DNA from 2 places in the Candidatus Pelagibacter sp. HIMB1623 genome. Region 1 is predicted to be linked to the other one. Evidence: riboswitches for the same ligand, from Rfam matches in the RefSeq annotation. Region 1 holds a riboswitch; the other holds the start of a gene.
The links. Region 1 has a riboswitch for S-adenosylmethionine ahead of ACTTBN_RS01085 (homocysteine S-methyltransferase family protein). Riboswitches for the same ligand answer to the same signal wherever they lie in the genome.

Region 1 (8,116 bases):
TTATGGAAAAATCCAGATGGACTTCCGAACTTTTTAAAAGATTTTTTCTAAACTTTATGAAAGTTAAAATTGAGTTGTTTGGAGCTGCTAGAGATTTTAGCAACCAAAATTTGTTAGAACTAGATCTAGGTCAAAAGACAACAATCAAGGATATAAGGAATAAAATAATTCAATATGTAGAGCAGAAATTTAATGGAAATGAAAATTATATAAAAATCATTAACTCTTCAGCTTTTTGTTCAGAAAAAAATAATATTGTTAGCGACAATTATAAAATCACAAATAACGAAAAAATTGGTATTATTCCTCCAATTGGAGGAGGTTAATGCTTCATACTGACATTGTAGATAGTAAAGTTAAAAAATTATCATTAATTGATGCTGAAAAATTTATAGCATCGAATGATTTTGGAGCTTCATTAATTTTTAGTGGGACAGTTCGTAATCAAAATAATAATAAAAGTGTTTTAGGTATTACATATGACAGTCATGATGCTTTGGTAATAAAAAGTTTTGAGGAAATTTATAGTGAGGCTGAAGAAAAACTAAATATAAAGAATAAGAGTGTTTTTATTGAACATGCTAAAGGTTACTTAAATTTAGGTGAAATTAGTATTATTATAGCAGTTGCATGCAAGCATAGAGATGAGGCTTATGTATTATCAAGATATATAATCGAAGAAATTAAAAAAAGGTCTCCAATATGGAAAAAAGAACATTACACAAATAATCAAAGCGATTGGTTAAAAGGTAATCCTATTATTCATGAAAAAAATTAAATATTCAGAAATTACACCAGAGAAAATTTATAAGAATAGAAGATCATTTATTAAATCTCTTGGGTGTGGTGCAAGTTCTTTAGCAGTAGCCGCAATTCCTTTTGCAAGTAAAGCTCAAGCAGATGATAGGAATGAACTTACAAGTTTTAAAGATATAACAACTTATAATAATTATTATGAGTTCGGTACTTCAAAGAGTGATCCTTATGTTAATTCACAAAATTTTAAAACATCCCCATGGACAATAAGTCTTGAAGGTGAAGTTGAAAAACCTATCAAAATTTCTATGGAAGAAATAACTGAGACATTTGTCTCTGAGGAAAGAATATACAGATTAAGATGTGTAGAAGGATGGTCAATGGTTATTCCATGGATGGGTTTTTCGCTAAGTAAATTATTGTCAAAAGTAAATCCAACTAACAAAGCTAAGTATGTTGAATTTGAAAGTGTTTATGATCCTGAACAAATGAAAGGTCAAAGATATCCGGTTTTGAACTGGCCTTATAAAGAAGGATTAAGAATTGATGAAGCAATGCACCCTTTAACTACAGTTGTGACAGGTTTGTATGGTAAAAAGCTTCCAAATCAAAACGGTGCACCATTGAGAATATTTATCCCTTGGAAGTATGGTTTCAAGAGTGCAAAAGCAATTGTTAAGATAAAATTTGTTGAAAAAATGCCGACTTCATCATGGATGTGGGCATCTCCGCGAGAATATGGATTTTACTCTAATGTTAATCCTAATGTAGATCATCCTAGATGGTCTCAAGCAACAGAAAGAATAATTGGTAAAGATATTTGGGTGCCAAGAGTAAAAACGCTTATGTTTAATGGTTACGGAGATGAAGTTGCAAATTTATATACAGGGATGGATCTAAAAAAATATTTTTAATGAGAAAATATTTTAAACCAGGTGTATTTATTTTAAGTACAATTCCATTTTTATTAATTTTTTACAAAATATACTTCAACAAACTCGGACCAGAACCTGTAAAAGAAATTACTCATTTTACTGGAGAGTGGACTCTAATATTTATCTGTCTAACATTAAGTATGACACCACTTAAAAGGCTAACTAATTTAAATATTTGGATAAGTTTTAGAAGAATGTTGGGATTGTTTGTTTTTTTTTATGCATCTCTTCATCTCCTTACTTACGTAGGTATAGATTATAGATTTAATTTACAGCCGATAATTGATGATGTTCTGAAAAAAAAATACATCTTTATTGGATTTGCAGCATGGGTATTACTACTTCCATTGGTAATTACATCTTCTCAAATTATGATAAAGTTGCTTAAAAACAATTGGAAAAAATTACACAGATTAATTTACGTAATAGCGATATTTGGAGCTCTTCATTATATATGGTTATCTAAAACAATTTTTTTTAGACCACTAGTATATTTGGTAATAATACTTGTTTTACTTGCTTTAAGAATTAAAATTAAAAATAGGAACGTAAATTATGGATGATAATCTAAAAAAAGAAATTCAATCAGCTACACTTGAAAGATTAATGAGACATTTAGATGAAAGAAAAGATGTTCAAAACATTGATTTAATGAATTTAGCTGGATTTTGCAGAAATTGTTTGTCTAGATGGTATAGAGAAGAAGCTGAAAAAAAAGGAGTAGAAATATCAGATCCTGATGCAAGGCAACATATTTATGGAATGCCCTACTCTGAATGGAAAGAAAAACACCAAAAGTAACTTTCTATTCTATTCAAGTTAATGTTTGCTTATTTAAGTCTATTTATTGTTTCATTTTTAGCTGCAACAATACTTCCTTTTTCATCTGAGGCTATATTAGCAACTTATCTGTTATCAGAAACTTATAACAAATTTTTGTTAATATTTTTTGCAAGCTTTGGAAATATTTTAGGATCTATCTTCAATTGGTTTCTAGGAATTTATTTCTTGAAATTTCAAGATAAAAAATGGTTTCCTTTTACTAACACACAAATTGATAGATCATCCAGGTGGTTTAAAAAGTATGGTAAATGGTCTTTGTTATTTGCGTGGGTACCAATTATTGGTGATCCAATTACTTTCATTGCTGGAACGATGAGAATTAAATTTTTAATTTTTTTATTGCTTGTGAGTTTTGGAAAAATAATGAGATATTTTTTTATTTCTCTTTTAGTCTAGGAAATAATTCGACAAAATTACAAGGTTTATGATTAATATCTAATTGATGTTTAAGGATACCGTCCCAAGCATCTGTTACTCCTCCTGAGGATCCTGGTAAGGCAAATATGTATTTACCATTTGATAGAACTGCACAAGCTCTAGATTGAATTGAAGACGTACCAACTGTTTTTAAACTAATAGTCCTAAAAACTTCGCCAAATCCTGGAATATGTTTATCTGCTATTTCATTAATAGCTTCGGGTGTAATATCTCTTCCAGTTAAACCTGTGCCACCAGTTGTAATGATAACATCAATATCTTTATGATTAGTCCAGTCTTTTAGAATTTTAACTATATCTCCTTTATTGTCTTTACAAATTTTTCTGTCAATTAATTGATGATTGGCCTCTTTAATTTTTTCAACCAAGATCGCACCAGATTTATCGTTATCAATTGTTCTTGTATCTGTTACAGTTAGTAAAGCTATATTTACAATCATAAATAAATTTTTTTAATGATTATACTTACAATATTTTTTTTTATAACTGCAATATTATATTCAAGTATAGGATTTGGTGGTGGCTCCACTTATCTTGCATTACTTTTAATTTGGGATGTCCCTTACTATATTTTTCCAATTTTAGCTTTGATTTGTAATATTATTGTAGTTTCTGGAAATTCTATAAATTTTTTAAAATCTAAGAATATTAATTTTAATTTACTTTACCCTTATTTAATTGGTTCTATACCTTTTGCTTTTATCGGAGCATCTATCTCAATTGACAAAAATTTATTTGAGATTTTACTTTTCTTCATTTTAATATTAGCTGGAATTTTTTTACTTATTGAAAGCAAATCTTTTAACAAACAAGAAATTGTTATTAAAAAAATACCCCTAGTTTTATCAATATTAATAGGATCAATAATTGGTTTTATATCTGGTTTAGTTGGAATTGGTGGTGGGATATTTTTAAGTCCTATATTATTTTTGATGAAAGCAGGGCTTCCAAAACATATAACAAGTACTGCATCCTTGTTTATTTTAGTAAATTCAATTTTTGGTATAGGTGGACAATTAACAAAGGAAATAGTTTTTAATGAATTTTTAAATTACTGGCCACTATTTATTGCTGTCTTAATTGGTGGTCAAATTGGAAGTTTTTTAAATATAAAATTCCTATCTAACAAAATATTAGCCCTGATGACTGCATTCTTAGTAATTTTTGTTGCTATAAGGATGGGCATAACACTTATAGCATAAGTTGAATTAATTATTTTTTGATATATTTAATCTCTCATGAAAAATTTTAAACCATTTGGGCCTTCAATAGGAAAATCTAAAATTTCTAAAAAATTTTTAGAAAAAATTAACAAGGAAGTTGATACAAAAATCTTCTCAAAATCAAATGATTATAGTTCAAAATTAGCAAGTCAAATTAGAAAAGAAGTTCAAATTTCTAAAAGTTTTATAAAAAAAAATTTGGAAAAAGAATTAATAAAAAATATTAAAATTTTTCTAACTAAAGAACATATTAAAAAAATTAAAGAAATTAGAATTTTAAACCTGTGGGTCGTTAGCCAATATAAAAATGAGTATAATCCTATACATTATCATGAAGGAGACTTATCGGGTGTTGGTTATTTAAAAATTCCAAAACATATGACAAAAAATAAAAATGTTAAAAATAAAAAAATAAAAACCAATGGCACAATTGATTTTATTAATGGGCAAAAAGCTTTTCTTTCAAAAAGTATTTTTAATTTGATACCTAAAACAGGTGATCTTATAATATTTCCCAATTATTTAATGCATACAGCCTACCCATTTAATATTGAGGAAGAAAGAAGATCATTTTCTTTCAATGCTAAAATAATTTTTAATAAATAATTTACAAATTTTAATAATATTATATAAATCCATTTGCCGATTTGATCCTATTGCGGGCATAAACTGCTAAAAAGGAAATTCCCAATAGATCTAATTAGCAAGGTAGTTGAACTATATTGTGCACCTGCATTTAGCTTAAGCACTAAAAAAGTGAGGATAAAATGAATAAGGATTTTTTTAAAACAACAAAAATTTTAGATGGTGGAATGGGTCAAGAATTATTGGCCAGAGGTATGGAATCTAAAGGAACTTTGTGGAGTGCAAATGCTTTAATTGAGGAAAAATACCACGACTTAATACTTAATATTCATAATGATTTTATTAAATCGGGAGCTGATGTAATTGTAACTACAACTTTTACAACGAGAAGAAAAAGATTGAGAGAAAATGGAATAGAAGATCAATTTAAATTCTTAAATCAGAAAGCCTGTGAAATTGCACAAAAAGCTAAATTAAATAATCCACATATTAAGATTGCAGGAGGACTCCCACCTCAAGATTTGACATATGAAGAAGACAAGAGAAGTGAAAAAGAAATCACAAAGGATCATTCGGAATTAGCAGAAATACTAAACCCTTCAGTAGATTTTTTCTATTTTGATGTCTGGAGCAGTATCAAAGAAATTAGATGTGGAATAGAAGCTATTAAGAAATTTAATAAACCATACTTAGTTGGGGTTCATATTTCTGAAGGAAACTCTTTACCAAGTGGAGAAAAAATTTCTGAAATTAATTCAATAATTACTGAAAATTGCCTAGGAGTAATTCTAGCATGTGTTTCGCCTGAAAATTATGAGAATAATTTAGATGAAATTCAAAAACTTAAAGTTCCATTTGGTTTCAAATTAAACGGATTTATCACAACTAAACCAAAAGGTGGTTATACTTCTCAGTATAAAGAAAATGATGGATCTAACCCCAATAGTTTTTTAGGTCAAAGAAAAGATTTAGATCCTGAAAAAATATCAATTTTTGCAAAAAAATTTAAAGAAAATGGAGCCACTATTCTTGGAGGATGCTGTGAAACTCGTCCTTCTCATATAGAGGCAATAAAAAATACTATTTAACTTTTGTACCTTTTTTTACAAAATAGATACCTATAACAACTGCTATCAACGAAATTATAACTTTAGTAGTAACCAATTCTTTTAAAAAGATATAACTTAAAATAGTACCAAATATTGGAATTAGATAAGATACTTGAGATTGAAAAATTAAACCATTGTTAATTAAAATTTTAAATCTCAATAACCAGGCAATTCCAGTAGATACCAAACCAAGATAAATAACTGAAATAGTAGAATCTAATCTTGGAACAGTTTTCCAAGGTTGTTCAATCAAACATACTAAAGGTAATAATATAATAGTAGCCCAAATCAAAATTGAACTGGTAACATTTTCATTTTTTTTCTTGCTAATTTTTAGTGTTAAAAGACCTCCAATCACATAACAGGTAGATCCTAACAAAATTAATAATGCTGAAGTAAAGTTATTTTCATTAATTAATAAATTATCTGAAAATAAAAAAACTATTCCTGAAAATCCTATTAAAATTCCAATTGTCCTAGTTAAATTAAATTTTTCATTTTTAGTAAAAAAATGTCCTAGAACAGTTGAGCTTAATGTAGTCGTTGACATTAAAATTGCTGCCAAGTTACTTTGAACAGATTTAACGCCATATGCTATTAAAAAAAATGGAGCAACTAAATTTATAAATCCAATCATCGCAAACCAATGCCAATCTTTTGAAAATGCCTCAATTTTAATCTGCTTATAAAAGCAAAGTAACAAAACTGGAATTGAACCAAAAAAAACTCTTAGAAATGCAATCGTAACAGGTCCAAACGAATAGGTTGCTATTTTAATATTAAAAAAAGCAGATGCCCAAATCAATGCTAACAATGTTAATAAACTATAATCAATTAGTTTTGGTTCTCTCATTCAATAATATCTTCTGGTGTTCCGTTTGTTATTTCAATTAACTTATTATAATTTATCTTGAATACAGCATTTGGATGTCCAGCTGCACCAAATATATCTGGGAATCTTTCAAGACTTTTATCAATAAAGATTTTACATTGCTTTAAGTGACCTACTGGTGACACTCCACCAATTGTATATCCAGTATTTTCTTTAACGGCTTCAGGAGATGCCATGGACACGTCTTTTTCATTAATAATTTTTTTTAACTTATTTAATGAGCAACGCTTGTCTCCAGATACCAAGCTTAATATATAGTTGTCTCCTGCCCTAAAAAGTAAACTTTTAACAATAGCACCAACGTTGCAACCTAAAGCTGTAGCAGCATCATTGGCAGTTCTTGCTGTTTTTTCTAAGACGATAACATTTAAATTTTGATCGAATGTTTTTAGAGCTTTTTCTGCCCTTTTTACCGGTTCTTTATTTAGTATTGATTCCATTGAATTTATTAAATTCCTTAATTTGATTGAGTAGATACACTACTTATGTAAAAAATGCATAGGTGTTATTTATTAAATAAGCATTATTTTTTAACTTTTTTTTGCTAATTAGGCTCCATCAAAATTACATAGGAGACAAAATGAGTGCAGAAAACGTTTTAAAATTTATAAAAGAAAAAGAAGCAGAATTCGTAGATCTAAGATTTACTGATCCAAGAGGAAAACTTCAACATTTAACTATGGATGCATCAATAGTGGATGCCGACATGCTTAATGAGGGAGTGTTTTTTGATGGTTCATCTATTGCTGGATGGAAAGCAATCAACGAATCTGACATGATTTTAAAACCTGATACTGCAAGAATGTTCATGGATCCTTTCACGTCTCATAATACTGTAGTTTTGTTCTGTGATATTTTAGATGCAATCAAAAAAGATCCTTACGAAAGAGATCCAAGAGGAGTTGCAAAAAAGGCTGAGGCATATTTAAAAGACTCTGGAATTGGTGATAAAGCATTTTTTGGACCTGAGCCAGAATTTTTTGTTTTCGATGATGTGAGAATAAATAACGATCCAAATAACACTGGATTTATTTTAGATAGTAAAGAAGGTCCTTACAATTCAGGTAAAGAATATGAAAATGGAAACATGGGACATAGACCACCGGTAAAAGGAGGTTATTTTCCTGTGCCTCCTGTAGATAGTGAACAAGATATGCGTGGTGAATATTTAAAAAACTTAAAAGAAGTTGGTATCAAAGTTGAAAAACACCACCATGAAGTTGCTCCAAGTCAACATGAACTTGGTATGTATTTTGGAACTTTGGTTGACCAAGCAGATAATGTTCAACTTTATAAGTATGTAGTTCAAATGGTAACACATTCATTTGGGAAAACT
Region 2 (8,116 bases), on a different contig from region 1:
AGATGCTGTTGGTAACACAACTAAAGCTGTAACAAAAGGTTATGCAATTGGTTCAGCTGGTTTAGGAGCGTTAGTTTTATTTGCTGCCTATACTGAAGATATTAAACATTTTTCAAAGGAAGCAGGATCTGCTTTAGAAGGTATTGTTGTAACATTTGATTTATCTAACCCTTATGTTGTAGTCGGATTATTAATTGGAGGAATGTTACCTTATTTGTTTGGTTCAATGGGTATGCAAGCTGTTGGTAGAGCAGGTGGTGCTGTTGTTGTTGAAGTTAGAAGACAATTCAAAAAGTTTCCAGGTATTATGAAAAAAACACAGAAACCTGATTATGCAAAATTAGTGGATTTATTAACTGTTGCTGCAATTAAAGAAATGATCATTCCCTCGTTGCTACCAGTATTATCTCCTGTTGTTTTGTATTTTATAATTTTAGGCATAGGTGGACAAGTTGCTGCTTTAGCTGCTGTAGGTGCAATGCTTCTAGGTGTTATTATAACAGGACTATTCGTTGCTGTATCAATGACAGCAGGTGGTGGTGCTTGGGATAATGCTAAAAAATATATCGAAGACGGTAATCATGGCGGCAAAGGTTCTGAGGCACATAAAGCTGCTGTGACTGGTGATACAGTTGGTGATCCTTACAAAGATACAGCAGGTCCTGCAGTTAACCCAATGATTAAGATTACAAACATTGTTGCTCTGCTTTTATTAGCAGTTATCGCTGGTTAATTTTTTTCTGATTATTGACCCTTTTATTAAGAGGGTCATTAATTTTTTGTCTTAAGCTGGAAAAAAAATTATAAATGAATGTGTTTTTTTTAAAATCGTTACCAGTAATGTTTTTTGCAATTTTTAAATTATTCATATCATCTTTATTATATAAATCTTTTTTTTTTAATAAGCCGTATTTATCAATTTCAAGAACTAACACATTGTTTTCATAAATTTTCATTCTTCCAAGATTTTTAAGTTTTGATTGAGTTTGCTTTCTCTCAATATATATCCATATGTCATTATTAAATTTACTTTTAGTTGAAGGACTACCTAAGGCTTTAATAATATCATTTTTATTTGTTTTATTTACAATTAAAGACTCTTGTCTTTTTTCTAACATAGGAACACCATGATGTTTTACAACAGTTTTTATTGAGCAATTTGAAACTATAAAAGAAAATAAAATTATATATAATAAATTTTTCATGAACCAAAAATATTTAAATATTTATAATAATTTAATTAATTTAACTAGAAATAAAGATTTATATAAAAATTTAAATAGAGATGATAATTTTTCTGATCGATTAACACTTTTTTTACTACATTTTTCATTTTTTTTGAAAAATTTTAAAAATGAGGAAAATAAAGAAATTTTACAAGAAATTTATGATTTTAATTTTAGACAATTAGAGCTAAGTATTCGAGAAATAGGTTACGGCGATCAATCAATTAATAAGAAAATGAAGGCTTATATAAATCTTTTTCATTCAATGGTTTCGGAAATACATTTTTGGGACACATTAAATAAAAACGAAAAATTAAATAAAATTTCTTTATTTTTGAGTGAATTTCAAAATATTGAACATTTACTTGAGTATTTTGATGAATTTAATGAAAATTTATCAAAAAAAAATTTGAATTATTATTTAAAAAGTGTAATTAACCCATAATTATGGCTGTACCAAAACGTAAACAAACCCCATCCAGAACTGGAATGAGACGGGCACAAACTATGAAATTTTCAACTAAGAATATAGTTGAAGATAAAAAATCTGGTGAGTATAGACTATCACATCACCTAGACCTTAAAACTGGTATGTACAAGGGCAGACAAGTTTTAGACCCAAAAGAATAATATATTAATTAAAATGTCTGAAAAAATTAAAATTGCAGTTGATGCAATGGGAGGGGATGGTTCTCCTAAAAAAACAATTGATGGTATCATACTAAATCATCAATTAAATAAAGATGTATTCTATAAAATTTTTGGTGATGAAAAATTAATATTACCTCTGCTAAAAGGTAAAATAAAAAATGAATTCTATGAAATTATTCATACTGCAAATTCAATTAAAAGTACTGATAGTCCTTTAGAAGGAGCCAAGAGAGGTAAAGACACGAGTATGTGGCTTGCTGTACAAAGTGTAAAGGATCATCAAGCTGATATAGTTATATCTGCAGGAAATACTGGTGCATTATTAGTTGTATCGAAATTAAATCTTAAAATGATTGAAAGCATAGATAAACCTGCTTTATCAGCTTTGTGGCCAAATAAAAAGGGAATGAGTGTTGTGCTAGATTTAGGTGCAAATATTGAATGTAGTTCAAAAAATCTAAAAGATTTTTCTATTATGGGAGCTGCTCTTTATAACTCTTTATTTCCAAATAATAAGGCAAATGTAGCTTTATTAAATATTGGCTCTGAGGAATTAAAGGGAAATGAAACTATAAAAGAGACTTATCAATTACTTAATGAAAAAAAATCTGAAAATTACAATTTTTCTGGATACATAGAAGGAAACCACATAATGGATGGTGACGTAAATGTAATCGTTTCTGATGGGTTCACTGGAAATGTAGCACTTAAGACTGCTGAAGGAACAGCTAATTTTATAGTAAGTGAATTAAAAAGTACAATGACAAGTTCTATTTTAGGAAAAATATCTTCTTTATTAAATATATCGAATTTAAATAAGTTTAAGAAAAGATTAGATCCAAGATTATATAACGGAGCTATATTTATTGGTCTAGATTCTCCTGTTGTTAAAAGCCATGGAGGTACTGATTTTGTTGGCTTTTCAAATTCACTAGATGTTTGTCATAGAATTGTAAAAGGTAATTTGATAGAAAAGATCAAAAAGAATCTGATATGAGAATAAATTTAACTAAGAAAGATTTAGTTAATTTAATTTATATGCAGCTTGGTTTTTCTAAGCAAATTTCAGATAATTTGATTGAGGATTTTTTATCAACAATTACAGAAAATATTATATCTGAAAAAAAACTTAAATTATCAAAATTCGGCACTTTTTCAGTAAGACAAAAAAAATCAAGAATAGGAAGAAATCCAAAAACTAAAGAAACAAAAATGATTTCAAGCAGAGATGTAGTTTTATTTAAACCTTCAAAAGAATTTAAGGACTTTATTAACAATAAAAACAATGGATAAAGCAGATCAAGCCTACAAAACTATAGGTGAAGTTGCACAAATTTTAGGTTTAAAAGTAAATAAAAAAGGTATTTTGCCAACACACATAATAAGATTTTGGGAAACACAATTTAAACAATTAAAACCAAAAATCCTGAACTCTAATAGAAGATATTATGATGAAAAAAATATAGACCTTCTAAAAAAAATTAAATTTTTACTCAAAGAGCAAGGTATGACAATCAATGGGGTAAAAAAACTCCTAGATAATGAAGATACTTTAAAGCTTGACGAAATGGCAGATAAATCTATAAAAGCTGAAAAATTGAAAAATAAATTAACTAAGATTTCTGAAATTTTAAAAACATTAAAATAAATGGCAAAAAAAACCCACGTAAAAGTTAGATTAGTACCTGAGGCCAAACCCGACAGTTCTTTTTTTTATTATGTAAAAAAACCTGCTGGTGGTGAAAAGGCAAAAGTTAAGTTATCTGCTAAAAAATACAATCCAGATACACGAAAGCATGAAATGTTTGTGGAAAAAAAACTCCCACCACATAGCAAATAACTATTTTTTTTTAAAATTTCTTCTTTCGTAATCAATATAAGACCAGATCATATTTTTCCATATTCGATTAGTAATCCTAGGATCAATTCTCTGTTTAATAGATTTTGCTTTAATATTCTTTAATATGATGTTGATTCTTTTTTTATCTACTATTTCTTTTTTAAATTCTTTTAGCTTTAAAACTTCTTCAACTAATTTTGTTCTTTTTTTTATGAGAGATAATAACTTATTATCTAATTTGTCTAATTTAACTCTTATTAAATCTAGTTTTTTTTTATTATTTGGCGACATTTAATTTATTGGAATAGTTAATAATTATTATATTTATCTGAGCATGTACAGTGAGAATAATCATTTGAATTATCAGCTTAAATTGTGGATGCTATCACTATTAGTTTTGGTTTCTTTAATTATATTAGTGGGTGGTTTAACAAGATTAACAGACTCTGGTCTATCTATTACCACGTGGGAATTATTTGTTGGTTTTTTTCCACCTTTTTCAAATGAAAAATGGTTAGAGTATTTTAATTTATATAAAACGATACCTGAGTACACCCAACAAAACTACAACATGACTTTAGATGACTTTAAAGTAATATTTTGGTGGGAGTGGGGACATAGACAGTTGGGAAGAATAATAGGTTTAACGGTGTTGCTCCCAATGATCTATTTTTCAATCAAGCATGGATTTTGGATTATTAAAAAATATGGAATTATTTTTTTACTAGTTTGTTTTCAAGGATTTTTGGGTTGGTACATGGTATCAAGTGGATTAGTTGAAAGAATTGATGTTAGTCATTATAGATTAGCAATACATTTGGTTACAGCCTTTATAATTTTATCAATTGTGTATTGGCAATTTTTAAAATTGTCATCTTCTTTAAACAAAATAGTTGTTAATGATTTTTTTATTCTAAAAATATTTTTATTTTTATTATTTCTGCAACTAATTATAGGAGCTTTTGTATCTGGTATGGATGCTGGTAAAATTTATAACACATGGCCACTAATGGGAGTTAATTATTTTCCAGACGATAGTAGTTTTAAAGAATTTTTAAATTTAAAAGTTTTTGATAATCCATCGATTGTTCAATTTATTCATCGAAATTTGGCATACATAATCTTCGTAATTTATGCTTTAATTCTCTTCAAAATAATAAATTCAGGAAATAAAAATTTATTTAAACCAATTGCAATAATTGGCTTTAGTTTGTTACTTCAAATTATTCTTGGTGTGATAACTATTTTATCTGGAGTAAAAATGTTATTTGCATCTTTACACCAGATAAATTCTATTTTGGTAATACTTTCAACTTTGTATCTTGTATTTAGTTCTCAATACAAAAGATAAATTAACTAGTTTCTATTTGTAGACATAATAATAAAACTAACTAACTGCTTTTAAATTACCTTTTGATGACTTATCTAAAGCTTGATCTAAATCATCAATGATATCATCAATATGTTCTAAACCAATACAAAGTCTAACATACCCAGGGGTTACACCAGAAGCAGCTAATTCATCTTCATTTAATTGACTATGAGTAGTTGTTGCTGGATGTATTGCTAAACTTCTAGCATCACCTATATTTGCAACGTGATAAAACATTTTTAAAGCCTCAATGAACTTTTTACCAGCCTCGATACCACCAGCTAATTCAATACCAACTAAAGCACCATTACCATTCTTTAGATATTTTTTTGCTCTGTTTGATATCTCCTCATTATGTTCAGTAGCATAAATTACTCTCTCAACAGCTTTATGATTTTTTAAGTACCCAACCACTTTTGCAGCATTATCACAATGTTGTTTCATTCTTAAAGCAACTGTTTCAAGTCCTTGTATAACACCAAATGCATTATCTGGAGAAAGTGCTGATCCTAAATCTCTTAACAAGGTTACCCTTGCTCGTACTGCAAAGGCAACATTTGCACCTGTTAATTCAGGCACAGCTTTACCCCAAACAAGACCTCCATAACTTGCATCTGGTTCATTAAATAGTGGCTGTCTTTTTGGATCTGCTGTCCAATCAAAATTTCCACCATCTACCAGTGCGCCTCCAACTACTGTTCCATGACCTGCTATATATTTTGTTAAAGAATAAACAACCACAGCAGCACCATGTTCAATTGGTTTACAAATTACAGGGGCAGCAGTGTTATCCAAGATTAATGGAATGTTATATTTTCTACCAATATTTGAAACTTCTTTAATTGGAAAAACTCTTAAATATGGGTTTGGCAATGTCTCTCCATAAAAAGCTCTAGTTTTATCGTCTATTGCTTTTTCAAAGTTTTTTGGATCAGAAGGATCTGCATATCTTACTTCTATACCAAGCTTACTTAAAGTATGTGTAAACAACGAAACTGTTCCACCATATAGATCTGTTGAACTGACAATATTGTCTCCAGCTTGAGCAACGTTTAATATCGCAAAAGTAGAAGCAGTTTGACCAGAAGCTACAGTTAAACTTGCAAGACCACTTTCAAGAGCAGCGATTCTCTTTTCTAACACATCGTTAGTTGGATTCATTATTCGTGTATAGATGTTTCCAAACTCTTTTAACGCAAATAAATTAGCTGCATGTTCAGTGTTATTAAATTGATACGAGGTTGTTCTATAAATTGGAACTGCTACCGAATTTGTAGCTGGATCACTTCTGTAATCTCCACCATGTATCGCAATAGTTTCTGGATTATTTCTTTTTGTACTCATTTTTACTCCTTTTTTAGTGCTTTTGCTTTCTGCAAGGCGCACAATACAGTTCAAATGCCTACCGATTTTTAATTTTATGAAAATTCCATTTTAGCAGTTTTATGCCCGCAATAGGATCAAATCGGCAGGAGTTTTCTAGCATATTAATTACGTTTTACAAGCTAAATATAAAATTGACTTTGAATAATTTAATAGTATTAATCCTCGCACAATGACAAAATTCACAAAAAAAGATCAAGTTACATCATCTTGGTACGAGATAGATGCAAAAAATGCCGTTGTTGGAAGATTAGCAACTGTTGTATCTAATATAATTAGAGGTAAAAATAAAACTACTTACACACCTCATATGGATGATGGTGATTTTGTAGTCGTAAAAAATATTGAACAAGCAAAATTTACTGGTAAAAAATTTCAAAATAAAAAGTACTATAGACATACAGGTCACCCTGGTGGAATAAAAGTTACAACTCCAGAAAAACTTCATGAAAAAAAACCTGGAGAAACTTTAAAACTAGCAGTTAAAAGAATGTTGCCCGGTGGAGTTTTGGGTAGAAAACAATTAACAAAATTAAAAATTTATTCTGGAAGTGACCATCCTCATGCTGCACAAAATCCAAAAATTATAGAATTAGATAAACTAAACAATAAAAACATTGCAAGAAATTAATATGGAAAACGTACAATCAAACATAAAAACTCCAAAATTAAAGTTAGATTTTAAAGATAGTAAGTACGCGACAGGTAGAAGAAAAACTTCAATAGCGAAAGTTTGGTTAAAAAAAGGTTCTGGTAAAATTTATGTAAATGGCAAATTATATAATGAATATTTTGCTGATGAAATTCATAAAATGCAAATTACAAGACCTTTTGAGATTATAAATCAAGCTACAGATTATGATGTTAGATGTAGCGTAAAAGGTGGTGGACCTACAGGTCAAGCCGGAGCAATGGTTCATGGTATTTCAAAAGCTTTAGTTCTTTTTGATGAAAATCTAAAAACAACATTGAAAACTGAGAAACTTACAACCAGAGACTCAAGAGCCGTTGAGAGAAAAAAACCTGGTAGAAGAAAAGCTAGAAGAAGCTTCCAGTTTTCTAAAAGATAATTTTTTTTACAATTTAAACTGCTATAATAAAAAATGCCTAAGCTTAATGCATTAGTTGCCGGATCTACAGGATATATTGGCGTTCAATTAATCAAGTTATTAATTAGCCACAAATATATTAATATTAGATATTTATGTGGAAATTCGTCTGTTGGAAAAAATATTTCTTATTATGATAAATCTCTGTCCAAAAAAAAATTACCTAAAATCGTAAAATTTAATCCTAAATTGTTAAATGGTATTGATGTTGTCTTTACAGCTCTACCAAATGGTGAAGCTCAAGATATAGCAAAAAAACTTAATGATAATATTACTCTAATTGATTTAGCAGCAGATTTTAGATTAAAAAAAGCTAATGATTATTTAAAATGGTATAAACAAAAACATCGAGCCCCAAAACTACAGAAGAAAAGCATTTATTGTTTGCCAGAAATAAATCGTGATGAATTAAAAAATCACAATATTATTTCATGTCCAGGATGTTACCCAACATCAATATTATTACCTCTTGTTCCACTAATTAAAAAAAAATTAGTTAAATTAGATAATATAATTATTGATTCAAAATCTGGAT

Region 2: another riboswitch for S-adenosylmethionine. It lies ahead of ACTTBN_RS02170 (O-acetylhomoserine aminocarboxypropyltransferase/cysteine synthase family protein); the one in region 1 lies ahead of ACTTBN_RS01085 (homocysteine S-methyltransferase family protein).

The regions. Positions count from the first base shown of each region.
Region 1 covers NZ_JBNAJN010000001.1:193,019-201,134, forward strand. Annotated here, with positions in the region: gene moaC (cyclic pyranopterin monophosphate synthase MoaC) at 1-51, shown strand, start outside; gene ACTTBN_RS01040 (molybdopterin biosynthesis protein MoeD) at 57-326, shown strand; gene ACTTBN_RS01045 (molybdopterin synthase catalytic subunit) at 326-778, shown strand; gene msrP (protein-methionine-sulfoxide reductase catalytic subunit MsrP) at 765-1,670, shown strand; gene ACTTBN_RS01055 (sulfite oxidase heme-binding subunit YedZ) at 1,670-2,254, shown strand; gene ACTTBN_RS01060 (DUF1244 domain-containing protein) at 2,247-2,492, shown strand; gene ACTTBN_RS01065 (YqaA family protein) at 2,514-2,930, shown strand; gene ACTTBN_RS01070 (molybdenum cofactor synthesis domain-containing protein) at 2,911-3,411, opposite strand; gene ACTTBN_RS01075 (sulfite exporter TauE/SafE family protein) at 3,427-4,173, shown strand; gene ACTTBN_RS01080 (putative 2OG-Fe(II) oxygenase) at 4,210-4,800, shown strand; SAM riboswitch class V at 4,892-4,954, shown strand; gene ACTTBN_RS01085 (homocysteine S-methyltransferase family protein) at 4,962-5,867, shown strand; gene ACTTBN_RS01090 (DMT family transporter) at 5,860-6,741, opposite strand; gene ACTTBN_RS01095 (YbaK/EbsC family protein) at 6,738-7,220, opposite strand; gene glnA (type I glutamate--ammonia ligase) at 7,361-8,116, shown strand, end outside.
Region 2 covers NZ_JBNAJN010000003.1:140,414-148,529, forward strand. Annotated here, with positions in the region: gene ACTTBN_RS02120 (sodium-translocating pyrophosphatase) at 1-733, shown strand, start outside; gene bamE (outer membrane protein assembly factor BamE domain-containing protein) at 720-1,205, opposite strand; gene ACTTBN_RS02130 (ubiquinol-cytochrome C chaperone family protein) at 1,204-1,671, shown strand; gene rpmF (50S ribosomal protein L32) at 1,674-1,856, shown strand; gene plsX (phosphate acyltransferase PlsX) at 1,870-2,874, shown strand; gene ACTTBN_RS02145 (integration host factor subunit alpha) at 2,871-3,170, shown strand; gene ACTTBN_RS02150 (MerR family transcriptional regulator) at 3,163-3,525, shown strand; gene ACTTBN_RS02155 (50S ribosomal protein L33) at 3,526-3,717, shown strand; gene ACTTBN_RS02160 (chorismate mutase) at 3,718-4,008, opposite strand; gene ACTTBN_RS02165 (COX15/CtaA family protein) at 4,052-5,068, shown strand; gene ACTTBN_RS02170 (O-acetylhomoserine aminocarboxypropyltransferase/cysteine synthase family protein) at 5,105-6,433, opposite strand; SAM riboswitch class V at 6,436-6,502, opposite strand; gene rplM (50S ribosomal protein L13) at 6,645-7,103, shown strand; gene rpsI (30S ribosomal protein S9) at 7,105-7,542, shown strand; gene argC (N-acetyl-gamma-glutamyl-phosphate reductase) at 7,576-8,116, shown strand, end outside.